Regions from separate parts of the Streptomyces sp. NPDC050738 genome, predicted to be linked through region 1. Evidence: riboswitches for the same ligand, from Rfam matches in the RefSeq annotation. Region 1 holds a riboswitch; each other region holds the start of a gene.

Region 1 (4,012 bases):
ATCGCCGAGGGCGACCCCGTGCTCGTCGTCCTCGCGGCCGCCGACCGCGACCCGGAGCGCTTCACCGCGCCCGACACCCTCGATCTCTCCCGAAGTGACAACCAGCACCTCGGATACGGCCACGGAATCCACTACTGCCTCGGTGCGCCGCTCGCCCGCCTGGAGGGCAGGACGGCCCTCGCCACGCTCCTCACTCGCCTCCCTGACCTGCGACTTGCGGGAGATCCTGCCGATTTGCGCTGGCGCGGCGGGCTCATCATGCGTGGACTGCGCACGCTTCCGGTGGAGTTCACGGCCGAACAGAACTGACGCTCCGTCAAGACTGTGACTTTCACGTGATCTGCGCTGCATCGACTTGTGACCCGCGTTCGATTCCGGCTAGGTTCGCCGTTCGACTCATCCGTCACACGGAAGGCCCTCGCATGAGCTCCGGGAACGGTCGGCATCGCCGCCCTCGTCAGGCTCCCGCTTTTGTCGTAGCGGCAGGAGTGACGGGTTCGGCCATCGCGATTCCGCTTCTCGCCGCAACGGGCGCCCACGCGGCGGACTCCAGCACCTGGGACCGGGTCGCACTCTGCGAGAGCGGCGGCATGTGGAGCGCCGACCTCGGCAACGGCTACTACGGCGGTCTGCAGTTCTCGCAGGAGAAGTGGGACACCTACGGCGGCTCGCAGTACGCGGCGCGCGCCGACCTCGCCAGCCGCGCCCAGCAGATCGCGGTGGCCCAGAAGGTCCTCGACGCGGAGGGCACCAAGCCCTGGGCGAGCTGCGCGGAGATCTCCGGCCTGGCGAACGCGGCCGAGGCCGGTGCGACTCCGTCGGTCGACCCCGGCGCCACGAACACCGCGACACCCGCGCCGACGGATTCGGCGACGCCGGCCCCCTCGGACACGGAGACGTCGACTCCGTCCGCAACCCCCTCGCAGTCCGCGAAGCCCGACGCCACGGCCACGCCCGCACCCTCCGCGAGCGCGGACGCGGACAAGGGCGCGGACCAGGGCAAGGGGCAGGGCCAGGGCAAGCACCGCGGCGGAACGGACGCGTCGGACACCTCCGACACGTCGGGCACGGGCCGCGACACCGGCCGCCACGCCTCCCGCGGTGACGCCACGGATCGCTCCGAAGCCGCCGCAGGCGACTACACGGTCCGCACCGGCGACAACCTCTGGGCCATTGCGGACGCACACGACATCAAGGGCGGCTGGCCGGCGCTCTACGCGGCCAACGAGAAGACCGTCGGCTCGGATCCGGACCTCATCGTTCCTGGTCAGAGCCTCGATTTGGGCTGAAAAGCGGGGCAGTTGGGGCGCTAATGTCCCAATTTGAGCAACTGAGACAAGGGTCTCTTCACCCTCCGCTCATGCCCGGTTCGTTCCGTACGTCCAACCCGTCGCCCACCTGCACACATGTGGTCTTCCTGTGTGCAAGCAGCGGCTTTTCGCCCCGATGTTCGTCTTTGAACATCGGGGCGACCTGTGTTTACGGTTCAGGCCGCTCGTCAAAGCGAGCACCAGCGACCGTCACGCCGAATCCTGCCGTCGGTCGCTCGGGATACTCGACGCGTAAAGCGCCGTAGGCAGGAGCGGGGGACCCAGGTAAGTGCCGGGAGACCGGCTTGGGGTTAAGCCGAGCGCTAGGACGCTCGGCCGGGCAACTCATTGGCCCGAACCCGACAGCTCACCTCGTAGGCGTCGGTGAGGAGATTCCGCATGCTGTTTTCCAGCAAGTCCAAGCACCGCCGCCCCTCGAAGGCCGTTCGCTACACCATGCTCGCCGGCATCACCGGTGCCGCTGTGGCCGCGCCTCTGATCGGCGCCACCTCGGCCTCCGCCGCCTCCGTCTCCACCTGGGACGCTGTCGCCCAGTGCGAGTCCGGCGGCGACTGGTCGATCAACACGGGCAACGGTTACTACGGTGGCCTGCAGTTCTCCGACTCCAGCTGGGCCGCCGCCGGCGGTACGCAGTACGCCCAGCACGCCAACGAGGCGACCAAGGACCAGCAGATCGCCACGGCCGAGAAGCTGCTCGACATGCAGGGCCCGGGTGCCTGGGCCTGCGCCGGCGCCGGCAACCTGAGCAACGACGGTGTCGACCCGGGCGTCAGCACCGACTCCGGCAACTCGGCGTCGAGCGACTCGTCCTCCAGCGACTCGTCCTCGTCCTCGTCCGACAACTCGTACTCCGCGGACTCCAGCTCCTCCTCGGACAGCTCGTCCTCGGACGACTCGGCCCAGGCCCCCGCCGCGGAGACCCCCGCGCCGAAGGCGTCCTCCTCGTCCTCGTACGAGAAGGGCGACGGCGAGTACAAGGTCAAGACCGGCGACACCCTCAGCAAGATCGCCGAGTCGCACGACACGACCTGGCAGAAGCTGTTCAAGGCCAACGGCGACATCGTCAAGAACGCCGACCTGATCTACCCGGGCCAGCAGCTGCACCTCAGCTGATAGCTGAACCAGCCGGAGCCGATCCAGGCTCCCCCCAGGGCACCCCGGCCCGGCGCGACATCCCCCGTTCGCGCCGGGCCGGGGTTTTCAGCTATTACCGGGCAGTAACTTTCAGGTCCTTCGCCCTGCAATACTCGACTTTGGGCCCTTTTTCGTCCCAGGGGCCGGTCGCACGGCTGGCCGAACCCCGCCAGCCGGTTAGGCTCTTGTCGCAAGGCCAAAGCGACCCTGCACCCCATAGCGTCACATCCCATAAGGAGATGCTCGTGCCGTCCATCGACGTCGTCGTAGCCCGGGAAATCCTGGACTCCCGAGGCAACCCCACGGTCGAGGTCGAGGTCGGCCTCGACGACGGCAGCACGGGTCGTGCTGCTGTTCCGTCTGGTGCCTCCACCGGTGCTTTCGAGGCCATTGAGCTCCGTGACGGTGACCCCAACCGTTACCAGGGCAAGGGTGTCGAGAAGGCCGTCCTCGCCGTCATCGAGCAGATCGGCCCGGAGCTCGTCGGTTACGACGCCACCGAGCAGCGCCTGATCGACCAGGCGATGTTCGACCTCGACGCCACGGAGAACAAGGGTTCCCTCGGCGCGAACGCCATCCTCGGCGTCTCGCTCGCCGTGGCCCACGCCGCCTCCGAGGCCTCCGACCTGCCGCTGTTCCGCTACCTCGGTGGCCCGAACGCGCACCTGCTGCCCGTCCCGATGATGAACATCCTCAACGGTGGGTCGCACGCCGACTCCAACGTCGACATCCAGGAGTTCATGATCGCCCCGATCGGCGCGGAGTCCTTCTCCGAAGCCCTTCGCTGGGGTGCGGAGATCTACCACACGCTGAAGAAGGTCCTGAAGACCAAGGGTCTCTCGACCGGTCTCGGCGACGAGGGCGGCTTCGCCCCGAACCTCGAGTCCAACCGCGCCGCCCTGGACCTCATCATCGAGGCCATCAAGGAGGCCGGTTACGTCCCCGGCAAGGACGTCGGTCTGGCGCTCGACGTCGCCGCGTCCGAGTTCTACAAGGACGGCAAGTACGAGTTCGAGGGCAAGTCCCGCTCGGCCGCCGAGATGACCGAGTACTACGAGGAGCTCGTCTCCGCGTACCCGATGGTCTCCATCGAGGACCCGCTGTACGAGGACGACTGGGCGGGCTGGAAGGTCCTCACCGACAAGCTGGGCGCCAAGGTCCAGATCGTCGGCGACGACCTCTTCGTCACCAACCCGGAGCGCCTCGCCCGCGGCATCGACGAGGGCTCGGCCAACGCCCTGCTCGTCAAGGTCAACCAGATCGGTTCGCTGACCGAGACCCTGGACGCCGTCGAGCTGGCGCAGCGCAACGGCTTCAAGTGCATGATGTCCCACCGCTCCGGTGAGACCGAGGACGTCACCATCGCCGACCTCGCGGTCGCGGTGAACTGCGGCCAGATCAAGACCGGCGCCCCGGCCCGTTCGGACCGCGTCGCCAAGTACAACCAGCTGCTGCGCATCGAGGAGATCCTCGACGACGCGGCGGTGTACGCGGGCCGCAGCGCCTTCCCGCGCTTCAAGGGTTAATCGCCCTAAGCCTCCACGCGT
Region 2 (4,012 bases), on a different contig from region 1:
GACGTTCTTCATGCGGATCGTGATGGCGCCCTTCGCGCACCCGCTCTTCACGGTGATGACCGGCATCGGCTTCGGCATCGCCTCGCTCGCCCCCCGCCACCGGCGGCTGCAGCGCTGGGCGGTCCCGGTGTGCGGACTGCTCCTGGCCATGGGCATGCACGCCCTGTGGAACGGCTCGACGAAGTTCGGTGCGTACGGCTTCTACATCGTCTACGGCGCCTTCATGGTCCCCGTGTTCGGCCTGCTGACGTGGCTGGTGATCTGGACCCGCCAGCGCGAGCTGCGCACGATATCCGCCGAGCTCCCGGCGTACGCGGCGGCCGGCTGGCTCGGCGCGGCCGAACCGCTGGCCCTCTCCTCGATGCGGGCCCGCACCATGGCCAGGGATTTCGCGGGGAGTACGTACGGCGGCAAGCTCGCCGCGCGTGCGGTCAGCGAGTACGAGGCCTTCGCGACGACGCTCGCCTTCCTGCGCCACCGGGCCCACCGGGGTGCGGTGGGCCCGGACTTCATGGCCCGGGAGCAGGAGCTTCTGCACCACCTGTGGCAGCGCAAGGAGATAGCCGGGCCTGCGCTGCTGTACGCGGCGCAGGCGACCGGCAGGGTGCGGGTGCCACCGCCGTACCTGCACTACGGCGGCTACAACCCGTACCGGCAGTACTGACCCTGACCCTGCCCCTGCCCCTGCCCCTGCCCCCTACCGGCTAGGCGGAAGCCGCGGTCAGCGCCGCCACCTCGTCCTCCGTCAGCTTCAGTTCGGCCACCGCGGTCAGCGCGGGCAGCTGCTCCACCGTGCGCGCGGAGGCGATCGGCGCGGCCACGGTCGGCTGCGCGGCGAGCCAGGCCAGCGCCACGGTCGCGACCTCGGCGTCGTGCGCGGCGGCCACCTTGTCGAGCGCGTCGAGCACCTTCAGGCCCCGCTCGCTCTGCAGGTGCTTGCCGGCGCCCTCGGCGCGGGCGCTCTCGACTGCCGTGCCCGGGCGGTACTTGCCGGTGAGGAAGCCCGAGGCGAGCGCGAAATACGGGACGGAGGCCAGCTGGTGGCGTGCCGCGGTGTCCTGGAGCTCGCCCTCGTAGGTGTCGCGGGAGACCAGGTTGTAGTGCGGCTGGAGCGCGACGTACCGCGCGAGCCCCTCCCGCTCCGAGAACGCGATCGACGCGTCGAGGCGCTCGGGAGAGATGTTGGATGCGGCGATGGCCCGCACCTTGCCCGCCTTCACCAGCTCGTCGAGCGCGGTGATGATCTCCTCGACCGGGACCGTGACGTCGTCGAAGTGCGTGTAGTAGAGGTCGATGTGGTCGGTGCCCAGCCGGCGCAGCGAGTCCTCCGCGACCTTCTTGATGTTGGCGGGCGAGAGTCCCTTGTCGACCGGGTGGCCGCCGACCTTGGTCGCGACGACCACCTCGGAGCGGTTGCCCCGGGCCGCGAGCCACTTGCCGATGACGGTCTCGGACTCGCCGCCCTTGTTCCCCGGCACCCACGCGGAGTAGGAGTCCGCGGTGTCGATGAAGTTGCCGCCCGCGGCCGTGTAGGCGTCGAGCACGGCGAAGGACTGCGCCTCGTCGGCGGTCCAGCCGAAGACGTTTCCACCGAGGGCGAGCGGGAAGACGGCGAGGTCTGAGGAGCCGAGCGTACGGAGAGAAGTCATGGGTTGATCAACACCCTGTCCGGTGGTGCCTATTCCAAGCCGGTCCTGTTCCGGGTATTCCGGGCATTCCGGGTACGCCAAAACCGGCAGCCCTGGCGTCGGGGGGGTTGCCGCCAGGACTGCCGGTGTCTTGGGGAGGTGCGGGATCAGGGGTTGATGCCGCGTGCCTGGAGCCAGGCCATCGGGTCGATCGCGTCGCCGCCGCTCGGGTGCACCTCGAGGTGCAGGTGCGGGCCGGTGACGTTGCCGGTCGCACCGACCCGTCCGATGACGTCGCCCGTGGTGACCTTCTGCCCGGCGCTGACGTTCAGCGAGGACTGGTGGCAGAACCACAGCTCCGTACCGTCGTCGAGCGTGAGCACCGTGCGGTAGCCGTAACTGCCGGACCAGCCCGCCGACTTGACCGTGCCGCTGTGTACGGCCTTGATCGGGGTGCCCGTGGGGGCCGCGAAGTCGAGACCCGTGTGGTAGCCGGAGGACCACATCGAGCCCGCATCGCCGAAGTGCGAGGTGAGGGTGTACGAGGAGACCGGCAGCGAGTAACTGGCGGCCAGCTTGGCGAGACGCTCGGCCTCCGCCTTCTTCGCCGCCTCTTCCGCGGCCTTCTTCTTGGCGGCGGCCTCCTTCTTGGCGGCCGCGTCCTGCTTCGCCTTCGCCTCGGCGGCGGCCTTGTCCGCGGCTGCCTTCTGGGCCAGTGCCTTGGCCTCGGCGTCCGCGCCGGCCTGCTGCTGCTCGGCCTGCTGCAGGATCCGGGCGCGCAGCGTCTCGCCGGCGTCCGTGGTGCCCTGGCCCGAGGCGGCCGTGGTGAGGCCCGAGGTGGAGAGGGGTGCCGCGTTCGTCTCCGTGTCGGAGGAGTCCGGGGCGATGTCCGCCTTGATGGCTTCCGGCAGGTGGTCGGTGACCGAGGCCGGGAGGTCGGGCAGGGATATGGAGACCGGGGCTTTGCCCTCGGCGGTGGCTATGCCGCCCGCGCCGACCGCGGCGATGACGCCGACACCCAACACCGTGGAGCTGCGGGCGAGTCCGCCGCGCTGCTTGGCGACACGGTGTCTGCCGCGTACCGGACGGACGGAGTCCTCGGTGGGGTTCCACTCGTCCCAGGTCTCACCGCCACCGTCACCCCCGAAACCGAACGAGTCATTGTCATTCGGGACATAAAGAGCCTGGGGGGCAGGGTTGTTGGACGCCACGGAGGCGTACTCCTTTCCTTCCTTCTCGCCTACCGGGTTAGCTGACGGGTTCGGAGCAGGAAGGTCTCCTACGGGCCAGGTTCAGCCCGATTCACCCCAATTGGTGGTTCCCCGGTTCCCTTGCGGAATTCGGCGCACGCGCACGGTGCCGTCTCTTGCGACGACTGGGACGACCGCGCTGCGTTATCGAACGTTAATAGACGCGGGGGTCTGATTCCAAGCCGTTCCGACTGATCGTTAACGCCTTTGGCCTGGACTTAACGGGACACAGTCCAGCAAAACAGGTCGACTTGACGACCCCACCCGAAACCTCTGTTTTCTGACAGTGCATCAAATGTTATGCGCAGGGGCGTCCTTCGATTACGTACCGTGTCGAACGATGTCCACGGTCCGCCGCCGCTCTGGCTGGCCCTCCCCCGGCCGCCCCACCGCGAGCAGCGCCATGTCGTCCGTCGACCCGCCTCCGGTGTACCGCCGTACGTCACCGGTCAGCGCGTCCAGCAGCGCGTCGGGACCGGGGAAGATCCGCCCGCGCAGCCGCTCGGCCGGGTCGTAGAAGACCCCGGCCGCATCCCGCGCCTCCGAGAGCCCGTCCGTATAGAAGAGCAGCGTCGACCCGGCCGGAAAGGGCGAGGTGTCCGCGCGGTCCGGCCAGCTGCCCAACTCGGCCATCCCCAGCGGCAGCGCGGGCATGGACGGCGCCAGCGCGTCCAGCGCCCCGTCGGCGTGCAGCAGCAGCGGCTCGGGATGCCCGCGGTTGACCAGCCGTACGACACCGAGCCCCCGGGGGACCTCCGCGAGCACCGCGGTGGTGAACCCCTCGAAGGCATCGAGCCCGTCGCGCCGCGTCCCCTCGCGCGCCAGCGCCCGCTCCAGACGCTGGGCCACCCCCGCCAGAGTGGACTCCTGCTCGGCCGCCTCGCGAAAGGCGCCGATCACCACGGCCACCGCCTCGACGGCGTCGAGGCCCTTCCCGCGTACGTCACCGACCACGAGCCGCACCCCGTACGGCGTGTCCTGTACGGCGAAGAGATCGCCCCCGATGAAGGCGTCGGCCTGCGCGGCCTCGTACCGCGCCGCGATGTGCAGCCCGCCGATCCGGTCGGCGGGCACCGGCAGCACGGCGCGCTGGGCGGTCTCGGCGATGACGCGGGCGGAGGCCAGCTCGGCATT
Region 3 (4,012 bases), on a different contig from region 1:
AACCCCGTCAACGCCGCCTCGATGCTCGCCGTGCTGGGCCTCGGCGCGCAGGGCAACGAGGAGATCGTGCTCGCTTCGGACGCCGAGGGCGCGGACGCCGCTCTCGACCGTCTGGCGAAGCTGGTCGCCGAGGGTCTCGAGGAGCTCCCCGAGACCGTCTGAATTTCGCACACCGAAACCGCTCCACCAGAATTCCGGTGGAGCGGTTTCGGCATTTTCCGAACCTATTCAGGGCAGCAGAAAGGAGAGGCACTGAATTGCCTCTTCTTTGTATACGGCGCGACTGTTAATGCGAACCGCCCGCGGTGTTTACGGCATGTTGCGAAGTCCTCACATGATGCGCGGCGGCACGGCGCAGCCGGTGCGCTCCGCTCACCCGTTCCGAATGCAGCACGGTCAGCGCCCTCGCCCGTTCCGCGTCGCCGCGTGCCACGGCGTCGACGATCGCACCGTGCTCGGCCCAGGATTCGACCGGCCTGACGGGCTGCTCGACGGCGTACATCCAGGCGATCTTGTGCCGCAACTGGGTCAGCAGCGCCGTCAGCGGCGGACTGCCCGCGGACTGCGCGAGCGTCTCGTGGAACCAGCCGCCGAGTGAGCGCAAGTCCTCGCCCTGCCCCCGCCTGGCCCGCTCCTGCCCCAGCCTGACCAGGCCGCGCAGGACTTTGAGGTGCGCTTCGGTACGCCGCTGAGCAGCGCGGGCCGCGCCCATCGGCTCCAGCAGCAGCCGCATCTCGAGCAGGTCGGCGGCCTCCTGCTCGGTGGGCTCGGCGACACAGGCACCGGCATGGCGGCGGGTGGTCACGAAGCCCTCGGACTCCAGGGTCCGCAGCGCTTCGCGCACCGGGACGCGCGAGACGCCGTACCGGCGGGCCAGTACCTCCTCGGTGAGCCGACTGCCGCGCTCGAAGACACCGGAGACGATGTCGTCACGGATTGCCGTGCATACCGAGTGCGCTGGAATGCGCATCACCGAACCTCCGCCTTAATCCCCGCGAAACGCGGTCGATCGACGCCTGTTCGGCGACTCTATTGCAGCGGAGGTAAATTTCCGATGGCAGCCGGTTAATCATGGATATCTTTTGGCCACAGCACCATACGCAGAAGGCCCCGGCGCGGATGCGCCGGGGCCTTCTGGTGGAGCGGATGTCAGACGTTCACACCGTGCGAGCGCAGGTACGCGACCGGGTCGATGTCCGAGCCGTACTCGGGGCTCGTGCGGGCCTCGAAGTGGAGGTGCGGGCCCGTGACGTTGCCGGTGGCACCGGAGAGGCCGATCTGCTGGCCGGAGGTGACGGTCGAGCCGACGGAGACGCCGAGGGACGAGAGGTGGCCGTACTGCGTGTACGTGCCGTCGTTCATCTTGATGACGATGTTGTTGCCGTACGCGCCGCCCCAGCCGGCCTCGACGACGGTGCCCGCGCCGACGGCGTGGACCGACGTGCCGGACGCGGCGTGGAAGTCGATGCCGGTGTGGCTGCCGGAGGACCAGAGGCTGCCGCCGGTCTTGTAGCCGGTGGAGACGTAGGAGCCCGATATCGGCGCCACGTAGGCGTTCAGGCGCTTGCGCTCGGCCTCGCGGGCGGCGCGCTCCTTGGCCTCGCGCTCCTGCTTGGCCTTGGCCTCGGCCTTCGCCTTGGCGGCCGCGGCGGCCTTGGCCTTGGCTTCCGCCTTGGCCTTCGCTTCGGCCTTCGCCTTCGCGGCGGCCTTGGCCGTGGCGGCCTCGTGCTTCTGCGCGGCCGCCTGGGCGTCGATGTGCGCGGCGAGCGAGTCGCCGATGACGATGGTCTGGCTGAGAGCGGCGGTGTCCGCGGCGGGGGCCGCTGCTTCGGCGGCGATGGCCGGGGCGGCCAGGCCTCCTACGACGCCGGTCGTGGCGAGGGCGGCGGCACCGGCGAAGGTCGCGGTCTTGCGCGTCAGACGGTTCGGGGCACGGTGCTTACCGGTAGGGCGGGCGAACGCCATGAAGGGGTTGGTCCTTTCCTTCCTTCTCGCCTACCGGGTTAGCTGACGGGTTCGGAGCAGGAAGGTCTCCTACAGGCTTGCGCCTGATTCACCCCAGGGACTGATGTGGGTCCCCGGCTCCCCAGGCTCGCGCCAGACGGGGACTCGGCGATCACTGTCCGGGGCCGCGGACGCGGCTATAAGTACGACGAACAGCGGGACCGACGGTAAGCGGTCCGCGTTCCCGGGACCAAACAGACAGCCCCTTTTGTAGCGCACGCCACAGGACATCAAGGCAACCTCTCCAATAAAACGGACATAAGGGAGAACCCCGGCGGCCGAATGGCCGCCGGGGTCCCCTTTGTTGCTGTTTGTCGATCAGCCCGTGACGACGGTCACTTCACCGATCCCCAGCGCCCTGACCGGCTCCGCGATCTTCTCCGCATCTCCGACCAGCACCGTGACGAGACGGTCCGCGGGGAAGGCACTGACGACCGCGGCCGTGGCCTCGACCGTCCCGGTCTCGGCGAGGCGCGCGTACAGCTGCGCCTGGAAGTCGTCCGGGAGGTGCTGCTCGACCTGGTCGGCGAGCGTGCCCGCGACCGCCGCGGCCGTCTCGAACTTCAGCGGGGCGACACCCACCAGGTTCTGTACGGCGGTCTCGCGCTCGGCGTCGGTGAGCCCCTCGGCGGCGAGCGTGCGCAGCACCTTCCACAGGTCGTCCAGCGCGGGCCCGGTGGACTCGGTGTCCACCGAGCCGCTGATGGCGAGCATCGCGGCACCGGTGCCCTCGGCAGTGGAGCGCAGCACCTGGCCGAAGGCCCGTACGCCGTAGGTGTAGCCCTTCTCCTCACGCAGGACGCGGTCCAGACGGGAGGTGAGGGTGCCGCCGAGGCAGTACGTACCGAGCAACTGGGCGGGCCAGACCCGATCATGGCGGTCCGCACCGATCCGGCCGATGATCAGCTGGGTCTGCACGGAGCCGGGACGGTCCACGATGATCACGCGGCCCGTGTCGTCCGCGGTGATCGGCGGGGCCGGGCGGGGGGCCGCGGTGTTGCCCGTCCAGTCGCCGAGGGTCTCGGCGAGCAGCGCGTCCAGGTCGACGCCCGTGAGGTCGCCGACGACCACGGCGGTGGCCGTGGCGGGGCGCACATGCGCGTCGTAGAAGGCGCGGACGCCTGTGGCGTCGATGCGCGCCACCGTCTCCTCGGTGCCCCGGCGGGGGCGCGAGATGCGCAGGGAGGCCGGGAAGAGCTCCTTGGAGAGCTGCTTGGCGGCCCGGTAGCCCGGGTTGGCGTGCTCGTGCGGGATCTCGTCGAGACGGTTGCGGACCAGCCTGCTGATCTCGCCGTCGGTGAAGGCCGGTGCGCGCAGTGCCTCGGCGAGCAGGCCGAGCGCCTTGGGCAGCCGCGATACGGGGACCTCGAGGGAGACCCGGACGCCCGGGTGGTCGGCGTGCGCGTCCATGTTGGCGCCGCAGCGCTCCAGTTCGGCCGCGAACTCCTCGGCGGTGTGCTTGTCGGTGCCCTCGTTGAAGGCGCGCGACATGATCGTGGCGATCCCGTCGAGGCCCTCCGGCTCGGCGTCCAGGGGGGCGTCGAGGTTGATCTCGACGGCCACCACCTGCTGGCCGGGGCGGTGGCAGCGCAGCACGGTCAGACCGTTGGGCAGCGTGGAGCGGCCGGGAGCCGGGAAGGCCCAGGGTGTGGGCGTGCCCGGCTGGGGCTGCGGGTGGTACGTCATGCTCACGGCAGCGGTGTCGGTGGTCTCCGTCACTGGTCCGCCCCCTCTTCTTCGGCTTCTTCCGCCGCGTCTGCGGACTCGTCGGGCACTTCGGAGCTGATCGGCTCGTACACGAGGACTGCGCGGTTGTCGGGGCGCAGAAGCGCCTTGGCGACCGCCTGCACCTCCTCGGCCGTGATGTCCAGGACCCGGTGGACGGCGGTCAGCGCGAGCTGCGGGTCGCCGAACAGGACGGCGTACCGGCACAGTTGGTCGGCGCGTTGCGCCACGGTGCCGAGCCGGTCCAGCCACTCGCGCTCCAACTGGGCCTGGGCGCGCTCCA

The links. Region 1 has a riboswitch for cyclic di-AMP ahead of AB0H78_RS24925 (transglycosylase family protein). Riboswitches for the same ligand answer to the same signal wherever they lie in the genome.
Positions count from the first base shown of each region.
Region 2: it holds a riboswitch for cyclic di-AMP, as region 1 does, so the genes downstream of both, AB0H78_RS04260 (M23 family metallopeptidase) here and AB0H78_RS24925 (transglycosylase family protein) in region 1, are expected to answer to the same signal.
Region 3: it holds a riboswitch for cyclic di-AMP, as region 1 does, so the genes downstream of both, AB0H78_RS23565 (M23 family metallopeptidase) here and AB0H78_RS24925 (transglycosylase family protein) in region 1, are expected to answer to the same signal.

Region 1 covers NZ_JBFAHN010000010.1:121,428-125,439, reverse strand. The annotation lists gene AB0H78_RS24935 (cytochrome P450) at 1-309, shown strand, start outside; gene AB0H78_RS24930 (transglycosylase family protein) at 423-1,289, shown strand; cyclic di-AMP (ydaO/yuaA leader) riboswitch at 1,559-1,706, shown strand; gene AB0H78_RS24925 (transglycosylase family protein) at 1,710-2,444, shown strand; gene eno (phosphopyruvate hydratase) at 2,705-3,991, shown strand.
Region 2 covers NZ_JBFAHN010000001.1:859,752-863,763, reverse strand. The annotation lists gene AB0H78_RS04270 (PrsW family intramembrane metalloprotease) at 1-664, shown strand, start outside; gene AB0H78_RS04265 (aldo/keto reductase) at 705-1,649, opposite strand; gene AB0H78_RS04260 (M23 family metallopeptidase) at 1,796-2,839, opposite strand; cyclic di-AMP (ydaO/yuaA leader) riboswitch at 2,851-2,984, opposite strand; gene AB0H78_RS04255 (PP2C family protein-serine/threonine phosphatase) at 3,200-4,012, opposite strand, start outside.
Region 3 covers NZ_JBFAHN010000009.1:134,306-138,317, reverse strand. The annotation lists gene AB0H78_RS23575 (HPr family phosphocarrier protein) at 1-162, shown strand, start outside; gene AB0H78_RS23570 (GntR family transcriptional regulator) at 287-970, opposite strand; gene AB0H78_RS23565 (M23 family metallopeptidase) at 1,150-1,965, opposite strand; cyclic di-AMP (ydaO/yuaA leader) riboswitch at 1,978-2,125, opposite strand; gene AB0H78_RS23560 (pitrilysin family protein) at 2,323-3,690, opposite strand; gene AB0H78_RS23555 (pitrilysin family protein) at 3,720-4,012, opposite strand, start outside.